One region of the Paenibacillus sp. GYB004 genome, then DNA from elsewhere that is predicted to be linked to it. Evidence: riboswitches for the same ligand, from Rfam matches in the RefSeq annotation. Region 1 holds a riboswitch; the other holds the start of a gene.

Region 1 (5,095 bases):
GATATGCCGTCGCCTTCGTCCTGCACGCGTACGACAACGTCCTGCTCGGACAATAACGTCGTAACGGTCACTTCGCCGCCGTCCGGCATCGCTTCGATCGCATTTTTCAGCACATTGACGAACACTTGCTTCATCTGGTTCTCATCGCAGCGGATGACCGGGAGATCCTCCTTCTCCACGATGACGATCCGCACCTTGTTGAGGATCGCTTGCGTATCGAGCAGCGTCACCACATGACGAATGACTACCCGAATATCAGTATCCCCAAAAAGCGTCTGACGCGGCTTGGATAGCAGCAAAAATTCATTAAGGATCAAATTGATCCGGTCTAGCTCCGTCAACATGATCGGATAATACGACTTGTTCTCCTTCGGGGACGATTGCAGCAGCTGAATAAACCCTTTCAGCGCAGTAAGCGGGTTGCGAATCTCGTGCGCCAAACCTGCGGCCAATTGCCCCATCACCGCGAGACGGTCGGAGTTGCGCAGCAGCTCTTCGGATTTTTTGCGGTCCGTAACATCTTTGGCCACTCCGTATATGCCGACGATTTGAAGATCGGCGATAATCGGTATGTTCGTCACGTCCACTTCGACCGTATAGCCTTCTCTATGTATGAGCCTCAGCTCCAGATGCACGGAGTTGCCTTCCATCGCTTCCTGAAAAGATGTCAACGCTTTCAATCGGTCCTGAGGATGTATGAGCCCGACGAACTGGCGTCTGGTCAACTCCTGGGCGGAATATCCGAGCAGCCCGGAGACGGCGGGATTAATCGCCAGCAGCTTGCCTTTACGGTCGAACGTACAGATCGGCGCCGGATTATGCTCGATCAGGTCGGCCGTTTTGCCGAGATAAGCCGGCAGCTTATGCTGCAGCTTATATTCATACATATTCAGATCGGCACCGTGCAGCAGTTCCTCGATATGTACCGTCTCTTCGGTTGACGATACCGCTACGCCGACCGAAAAGGACAACGATACCGGAGGCAGCCCGTCGTCGGGGATAAACGACTTGCCGTTCAGCTCGTCCAGCAGCTTTTGCCGCATATTCTCAAACCGGGGAGCATCCTCGACGATGACGACAAACTCGTCCCCGCCCAGCCTCCCGGCGATACCGTTTACATCACGAATCATCTCCCGCAGGTAGTCGGCGACAAGCATAATGACGCGGTTCCCGATCATGTGGCCGTAGGTGTCGTTGATTTGCTTGAAAAAATTCAGATCGATCAGCAGCACCCGGACCGTCCTGCCGTCGTCCAGCAGTCTTTGACCAAATTGCAGCGTCTGTTGCAGCGAAGCAAGGCCGGTCAGCGAATCGATTCCGCTCAGGTGGCGGTACTCGTTTCGTTCCTGCTCCAGATGTTTAATATAAGAGGCGAGGAGAATGTTGGCCAGAGCAATAAACGAGAAAAAAACCAGGTGGGCGATCCGCGCGAATGGTTCCGAGTCGTCGGTGACGGTATACAGATGGAGGCCAACCGCAAGCGCGGCCACTAGCATATACAGGGGATTGGGCATTAGGAGAGCGTACATAAGCAACAGCGGGTAAGCGATGAACAATTCGGCATACCATACGTCAAGCTGCAAGGCTGCAGCGTATACGAACAAAGCAAGCCCCGTCAGCACATAAAAAACGGGCGGCTTCCCCCGAAAAATGACGGAGGCTAGCAGAAAGCCGGCAAATGTACACGAGGCCGCTACGCTTGCGGCATCCGGCTCACTAAACAGAATCGCGCAGACGCTGACGACCAGTGCGAGCGCGACGAACAACCACTTCTCGCTTCGGTACACGGATTGGAGGCACGCCCGTATTAAATCCATACGCTGCATAGGGTTCTTCCCTTTCAACTGCATATTCGAATCCTGCAAACGAACTGCTGCGGAGAAGCCCGCCATATATAAAGCCGCCCCTAAACAGGGACGGCCGATCACAGCAATACTTATCGCTGAAGCGAACGTTGTCGGCAGCCCAGCTGTCATGGCTCATCGAGCGTGGAGCGTTAGACCTGAAGCTTTGCGTCCCTGCCTTTCGGCAAGTTTGCCATCGAGATGATAACGAATGTGACGTTGGTTGTACTCGAAATTTAATATACCATACCTTACCTTTTTTTGAAACTAGAAAGTAAGCGGTACAAATGCCTGTCGATTCAGGGTAAAAAGTGTCGCAAATCTCTCGTTTCGGCCCGGCATGCGAGCCGCCGGTTCTACCGGAACAAAGGCCGAACCGCCGCATTCGCTAGACCGCCGGCAGCTCGGAGATTAGCTCGGCCAGATCAAGCCCCTCCATCGTCGTCAGACGTTTCCGGTGCTCGCCGAACAGCAGCGCCTCCGTGACCGGATTCGGCACGATTACGCAGTGCAGTCCCGCCCGGTGGGCAGCTAGTGCGCCGTTAGCCGAATCCTCGAACGCGATCGCTTCCCCGGGCTGGACTCCGAGACATCCGACGGCCTGTACATACAGCTCCGGGTCCGGCTTCACTTTCAACACGTCGTCCTTGGTTCGAATGCACGAGAAACGGTCCAGCAACCCGAACTTCGTTAAGTACCCGGTCACCCAGCTCCGGCTCGAGCTGGAAGCCAGCCCGACCGAAAGCCCGAGCCGTGCAGCCTGATCCAGCACCGATATGACGCCAGGCCGAAGCTGCTCCGTCTCCATCCGCTGCAGAAACAGCTCTCTGCGCATCCGGCTGAACGCGTCGCGGTCAACCGGCTTCCCAGTCTGGTCTTCCAAATATTTGTACGGATCGAATACGTCCGTCATGTCCGTTCCGATGACGCTGGACCATACCTCAAGCGGGAGCTCCGCCCCATGCTGCCGATACACGTCCTGGTATGCCCTGAATTCATTGGTTTCCGTGTCCAGAATAACTCCGTCAAAATCAAACACAATGGCTCGAATCATCGTTCAGTATGCCTCCATCCGCTATTTAGCTCTATAAGGATATGGACTCCTATCCCTCCATTATAGCGGAACTTCACCGACAGCGTAGCTTCAAACCGAAAAAAGCCGCAGCCTGCGGCTCCTTTTACACATTTCCTTCGGCTTGCCGTCGCGTACGCGCCGGGTTTTTACAGTCCAAGTCCCGCACGCGGCTCAGTCCGCATATCCTCGGGTTTAATCGTCATCAGTTCCTGACGCCCCGGCGAACTATTTTGATACTGGCCGAGCAGCCGGACCGCTTGATGACGCATCGACTTTTCCATCACATTGCGCACGTAACGGGCGTTGCTGAAGGCGGACAAGCAGTTGTTTTTCTCGGCGATCAGCATCTGCCTCAGCTTCATGATGCTTGCCGGAATAAGCGTATACTCCCGTTCCTTCCCCATTAGCTCGGCAATTTGCACCAATTGGTCGATAGAATAATCGGGGAAATCGATCGCGATCGGGAACCTCGAAGGCAATCCCGGATTTTGGGCGAGAAAAAAATCCATCTCTTCCGAATAACCGGCCAAAATGAGCACAAACTGGTTCTTGTGGTCCTCCATCGCTTTGACCAGCGTATCGATCGCTTCTTTGCCGAAATCTTTCTCGCCGCCCCGCGCCAGACTGTACGCTTCGTCAATAAACAAAATGCCGCCCATCGCCTTCTTGACCAGATCGCGCGTCTTAAGCGCCGTGTGTCCAATGTATTCGCCGACCAGATCGGCCCGCTCTACTTCGATCAGATGGCCTTTCTGCAGCAGTCCCATCGACTGGAACAGCTTGGCGACAATTCGTGCGACTGTCGTCTTGCCTGTTCCCGGATTTCCTTTGAATATCATATGGTACACCTGCTGGCTGGCAGCAAGTCCCGCTTCCGCCCGGTATTGCCCGATTTGCAGCAACGCATAAATTTCGAACACCAGTTCCTTTACGTTGTCCAAACCGACCAACTGGTCCAGTTCCTTCAGCATCTCCGCGAACGGCCCTTGTGAAGGCACCGGCTTCCCGCCGGCCGGCTGCTCCTGCTCATGGACGGCCGCAGGTTCCGGCGTTCGGAGCACGACATTGATTTGTCTGGACGATTTGGCGGCACCGCTCACGACTCGACTGCTCATCGGATTCACCTCTTTCCTTCGGTGGTGCAGGCTTGGATCGATTCGCCCGTGTCGGGAAAACCAGCGTGTAACAGCCGGAATTACCCCTGCCTATAATGTACAGGATTAGAAGTTGTCCTATGATCGAAGTGCGTGTCCCCATCCAAAATTTCTTTTACATCCAAACGTGTCAACTGCATACAATAAAGAGTAGTTTTTTCGGTATTTTTTCACTTGGCCTCGCAATTCGGGTATGGTAGACTTCACGTAAAAGCGCTGCTTGCAAGGCGCGGAAGGTCATCCATTCCCGTTGAACTGCAGCTTGGCACCGGATTGGGAAGCTTGGTTAGACGGATTGAATAGCGAGGAGGATTTCCATGAAGGAACGTCTCTTATTGTCTTTCACTCTGCTTGTTGTCGTATACACGCTCGTTCCTTGGGTGGTGACGCGAATATTCTCGATCGGTGTATTCCGCAAGGGATCGGCCGGCAACCGGATCGCGCTGACCTTCGACGACGGTCCCGACCCGGAATACACGCCTCTTCTCCTGGATCTTCTAAAAAAACATGACGTGAAAGCGACGTTTTTCGTCCTTGGCGCCAAGGCGGAGCGGCACCCCGATCTGATCGGGCGCATCCATAGGGAAGGCCACCAGATCGGCATACACAACTACAGCCACAAGTCCAATTGGCTGATGAGCCCCTGGTCGGTACGGCGGCATCAGGTGGAACGGTCGGCCGATATCGTTTCTTCGATTACGGGCTCCAAACCCGCTTATTACCGGCCGCCGTGGGGCATATTGAACGTCTTCGACTTATTTACCCTGAAATCTTATAACATCGTCTTATGGTCGGTTATGCCCAAAGACTGGCGGAGCCGGATCGCCCGCGAGAAGCTGAAGTCCAGACTGGAAACCCGAATTCGCGAAGGATCGGTCATCCTCTTGCATGACAGCGGGCAGACGTTCGGAGCTGATCCTGACGCCCCCGCCTATATGCTGACAGCGCTGGACGAAGTGATCGCCGGAATGCTGCAGAAAGGACTGATTCCCGTGCGTGTGGACGAACTTCTTGAGGAATCG
Region 2 (5,095 bases), on a different contig from region 1:
TGACCGGCACATGAAGGTACAAGCCGTAATTGGTCGAAGGGATCGGCGCTGCAACTACAAGGTATTCTTGACTGCCGTCCCGGTAGGTGTAGGTGTTCGATGACGTTTTCTCCTTTCGGAAAATATCTTTCAGGCTCTCGGGCAGACTGGCTTCCTCGAACGGCTGGCTAATTACGTCCTCCTGGGGATGGACCTGAATCGCTCCCAGGTTGTCGATTACGATCGGATATATTTTACCGCCGTCCAGATTCAAATCCTGCAAGTAGGCTGTAACAAAATCGCCGAAATTGATAACGCCCGTCAGCACGCCCAGCTTCTCTCCGTTATTCCCGATTACCGGCGTAGCGGCAATGATCGAACGTTTCCCTGTCGTCTTGGCGAGCAAGACGTCGGAGAACGTCGACCTCCCTTCCATTCCCGCGTGGAAAAACGGTCTCATCGAAAGATCGGTTCCCGGCTCCAGCGTATCGACGGCTTCGACGGTGCCTTTCGGATTCAGGAAGCCGTTTCCGTCAAACTCCGTATTTTTCGTAATGCTTTGCAGAAAACGGGATTTGGCCGCGTTGTCCGTTGATTTCACTTCCGAAGTCGTGGCGAGCAGCTTGATATTGCCCATCCGCTCTTCCAGCCATTGATTGATCCCGTTCGCCCGGCTGTCCACCAGCTTCTCGTAGCTCTCGCGCTGTTTGGTTATCAGCTCGGAAGATCCCTTTTGGTAGACGAAGATGGCCGTGCCGATCAGCGGAACGAGTGCGACTAACAGAAAAAAGATGATCAATTTGTTTTGAAGCTTGCCGGTAATCCGCTTGCCGATCGTAACAATTCCTTTTCGGTTGTTGTCCGGTTGTTCGTTCGATAACACTTCATTTAACCCCTATCCTAAGTTGATTAATTGGGATCGAGCCGATGTCCAGTCACAAGAAGGCTCCTTATGCTCAGGTCCGGCTGCTTGTCTGCCGAAACCTAAGCGATAAGGAGCAACCAATTAGTAACCGAGTGCGGCCCCTTCCCCACGTGGGTCTGCTCCGCCAAATTTCACATTCGTATCCGGATGAATCAGAATCGCGCCGGATTGTCCCATTATGTCTGTGTAAGCTTCAAGCTCAACGATCGAATGACCTCTTTTGATCAGCTCGTCTTGCACTTCTTTCGGAATTCTTCCTTCGACCTTCACGTCGTTCGATTGGGCGCCGACCGTCCGGCCATACAGCCATCTAGGCGCCTCGATCGCTTGCTGCACCGTAAATCCGTAATCGATAATCCGGGTTACGAGCGAGGTTTGCGTTTGCGGCTGTCCCTCTCCACCTTGCGTGCCGTACACCAGATAAGGCTTGCCGTGCTTGAACAGCATCGCCGGGTTAAGCGTATGGAACGTCCGCTTGTTCGGCTCCAGACGGTTGATATGATCCGGGTCCAGGGAGAAGAAGCTGCCGCGGTTTTGCAGCAATACGCCCGTACCGTCGGCGACGACGCCCGAGCCGTAGTCAAAGTAGTGGCTCTGAATCATCGATACGGCGTTTCCGTCCTTGTCCACGATCCCCAGCCAGACCGTATCGCCCTTCGGATCGAGCGGCTTCAAGTTATTCGATACTTGCGTCATGTCGATCCGGGAAGCAAGCTCGATTCCGCGCTCTTTCGACAAAATCTCATCCACCGGTATATCGGCGAATTCCGGGTCCGTCAACCATTTGTCCCGATCGGCAAAAGCGTGCTTCGTCGCTTCGACGATCAAGTGATAGTAGTCGGCGCTGCCTTCCTCCACGTCGTTTTTCAGATCAAAGTTGTTCAAAATGTTCAGGATCGACAAGGATGCCATGCCCTGCGTGTTCGGCGGGAAATTGTAAGCCGTATAGCCGCGGTAGTTCGCCGAGATCGGGTCTACCCAGTTTGCTTTGTGGTCGGCATAATCTTTTTTCGTCATCACGCCGCCGTGCTTCTGAATGTCCGCGACAATTTTCTCGGCCACTTCGCCTTTATAGAACCCGTCGGCTCCTTTTTTGGCAATCAGCTCAAGCGTATGGGCCAAATCTTTCTGAACGAACAAATCTCCGGCTTTGTACACGTCGCCGTTCGGCTTCAAAAAGGTGTTGCGGAACGTCTCGAACCGCTGCAGATTTTTGATCTCCGGCTGAGTCGTATCGGTATCGATAATCGTCCAGAGCTCCTGGTTCGGAGTAACCGGAAAGCCTTTGCCGGCGTACTGGATGGCCGGCTCCAGCAGTTTATGCCACGGTAAACTGTTTTTCATCGATGTTTTGGCGTAATTGTAGGCTTCTTCCCAGCCCGATACGGCTCCGGGCACGGTGTTGGCCGACAAGTAGCCGCGGCTTGGGATTTGGCTGTAGCCGAGGTTTTTGTAGAAATCGATCGTGACATTTTCCCCGGAGCGGCCGCTCGCGTTTAATGCTTTCAGCTCTTTGGTTTCCGCGTTGTAAACCATCCAGAACGCATCTCCGCCGATGCTGACGTAGTGCGGATACACGACCGACAATACAGCTGCCGCCGCAATCGCCGCATCAACCGCATTACCGCCGTCCTGGAGCACTTTGAGCGCCGCTGCGGAAGCCAGATAATGCTGGGTGGTGACCATGCCGTTCGTCCCCATCGTCGTCGGTCGGCCTGTCGATTGCGCCGCCGCAGCGATGCTGCTGAAACATAATGTGAATATAAGCGTAATAATGGCTATTTTTTTTCGAAAACCGTTCGTCATATACTCTACCCTCCGTTGGTATATAGCTTGGTTGAACATGGCCGTAAATGTCGAGCCTTATGCCGGGTTTATTGCATCTCCCCCTTTCTGCGCACACAAAAAAGGCGACAAAGTAATTGTCACCTCCATAGACTCTATTGGCCGTTGGTGACAGGCAACTGGCTGGCATGCCTTCCATGCGGGAAGGGGTAGCCCCTGTAGCTTTGCGGCCTGTCCTTTCGGACAGTGTGCCTTTTTCTGTTATGAAACATCCATATACTGAGTCTTACGTACTATAATAACTTATATAATAATTATTTCAAGTGTTTTTAATCATTCCCATGGCAGAAAACGCCATTCATCGTCATTTTTCGATGAAGTTTTTATGGTTTCTCATGGTGAATTTTGTCGTTTTTCCACTATATAGGATGCTTCGTTGTTACATTTGAATCAATTCAGTTAATCCCTGGAATTCGTTTGGCACTATATTCCTTATTTGTAGCATGATCGTCTCCCGCTTTCAAGTTAAAAATTGTAAAACGACATGGAAGATTTGTAAACGTTCCCCGCGCGAACCCGGACAGACCCGTTTGCAAAAATCCAGAACTCCCAAATTCCCGTATCTCCGTTAATACAGTAATGCGACTTTCGGCACAAAAAAATCTGTCCCCTTTCATAAGGAGTCAGATTGAAGTCCAGCCGGGTTGATTCGAAAGTCATGCATATCGTTCGCCCAACTCGCGAAGCTTGCAGATGATGTTGCGTTCCGTATGCTGGTCTGCCGGAATTCGTTCCTTGGCGATTCGCAGCAAAGGCTCGTAATCCCCGATCGCCACCGAATGATGCGCCTTCTCGAACAGTGGCAGATCGTTCATGTCGTTACCGAAGCAGACGAACGGGCCGATGGGATAACCCGATAGCTCCAGAGCCGACATTTTGTTTACGCCCTTGTAGGTCAGATCGAGTATTCCTTCTGTCGAATGATGGTGGATCGTTACGTCCATCCGCTCCAATCTCCGGGGTAACTCGCCGAAATCGGAGCCGGGCAGCACTACGATTTTCATATACGATTCGATCTAGTCCAATTCGATGCGAGCCGCAAGCTTGTCCGGGTCTACAAAGCAAAGGAACGGATGCCGGATGCGAATCCGCCATGCGGCAGGCGTAATTCCATCTGTCGTCGATAAGATATTCGGCATCGAACTCTTGTAAAATATGCAGCAGTTCCTTCGCAAGTCCGACAGGGATCGGAACCGAGGCTTGAAGCTCGCCCTCGAAGTAAGTCATCGCCCCGTTGGCGCCGATCAGAAGCCGCTTTCTCAACCGTTCATCCAAGACGGGAAGCATATCCCGGCAAGGACGGTCGGAAGCAAAACCGACACAATGGCCGGTTTGCTCCAGCTCGACCAGCAAGTCTGCATTATCAATTATACGGAGCAACACGGTTACCATCAATGCGCCGGATTAGATGACTTTTCGCAGCAAAACAGTGGCGGACGACCGCATAAGAGTCTCTATCGTCAGCTCCCGAACCAGATTCAGTACGTTTCTCTCGTTCTCCGCCCTCTCCCATACGTCGGACCGCCGGGGCTTGCGGAGCACCCAATCGGTTCCGTCCGTATCCGTTGCGAAGGCGACGATGAAATCCATCCCCGATTCATTAAGCTCGATATTCGAAGGGTTCAACCGGAGCCCTTCTCGACCTGCGATTGTTAACATCTCGGTAATCCGGTCTGGACCGTGTGTCATTACATCCAACACTCCTTTTCAAATTCATACTAAACTTCTTCAACACAGAATCCGGCTTCGCCAAACAATAAAAAAACACATCCGCATTCGAGCGAATCCGCCATATTTCTACCAAGCCGTACAGCTACTAGGAGGAGAAGCTTATTTTTAAGCTCCTGATCGTTTTGGGTCTTGTACTGGACAAAGGTTATGGTAGCATCTTCCTTGTCTCACCTGTGTTATCTTTTCTTTCATTCGTCTTTCATACTGACAAGGAGGATGAGCCTACATGCCGGGATCCATCGTTCACATGATCGTACAACAGCGATTGGGCAGGGCTATGCGCAAAACGAACCGCGACTATGCCGAGCTGCTTAGCGACACTTGCAGTCCTTATGCCGCCTTCGGCAGCATCGGACCGGATTTTTTATTTTTTTCCTTAAAGGAGTACGACACTCCGCTAGACGATCTTGTCAACTTTATGTTTTCCGTGTACGACGCCATGGAACCTCTGCGCGACTTCTACGAACATACGATCCAGCCCGTCGAAGATGCGATCGACGACGCGACGGCCGCGCTGGACGAAGCTTTATTTCAAGGCTTGTTCAGTCAGATTAAGGATACGGCCGCACTTGCATCGAACACGCTTCTCACTGCAGCGGGCAAGGTTGTGACCAG

What was found. Region 1 has a riboswitch for cyclic di-GMP ahead of PV433_RS19010 (diguanylate cyclase domain-containing protein). Riboswitches for the same ligand answer to the same signal wherever they lie in the genome.
Region 2: linked by a shared signal. The riboswitch ahead of ggt (gamma-glutamyltransferase) and the one ahead of PV433_RS19010 (diguanylate cyclase domain-containing protein) in region 1 are both predicted to bind cyclic di-GMP.

What each region holds. Positions count from the first base shown of each region.
Region 1 is NZ_JARBDB010000047.1:96,485-101,579, reverse strand. It holds gene PV433_RS19010 (diguanylate cyclase domain-containing protein) at 1-1,826, opposite strand, end outside; cyclic di-GMP riboswitch class I at 1,957-2,049, opposite strand; gene PV433_RS19005 (HAD family hydrolase) at 2,233-2,898, opposite strand; gene PV433_RS19000 (AAA family ATPase) at 3,066-4,034, opposite strand; gene PV433_RS18995 (polysaccharide deacetylase family protein) at 4,391-5,095, shown strand, end outside.
Region 2 is NZ_JARBDB010000011.1:384,796-389,890, reverse strand. It holds gene PV433_RS07615 (methyl-accepting chemotaxis protein) at 1-862, opposite strand, end outside; gene ggt (gamma-glutamyltransferase) at 986-2,605, opposite strand; cyclic di-GMP riboswitch class I at 2,861-2,952, opposite strand; gene PV433_RS07605 (HAD family hydrolase) at 3,406-3,693, opposite strand; partial or broken gene PV433_RS07600 (HAD hydrolase family protein) at 3,932-4,141, opposite strand; gene PV433_RS07595 (hypothetical protein) at 4,154-4,438, opposite strand; gene PV433_RS07590 (hypothetical protein) at 4,707-5,095, shown strand, end outside.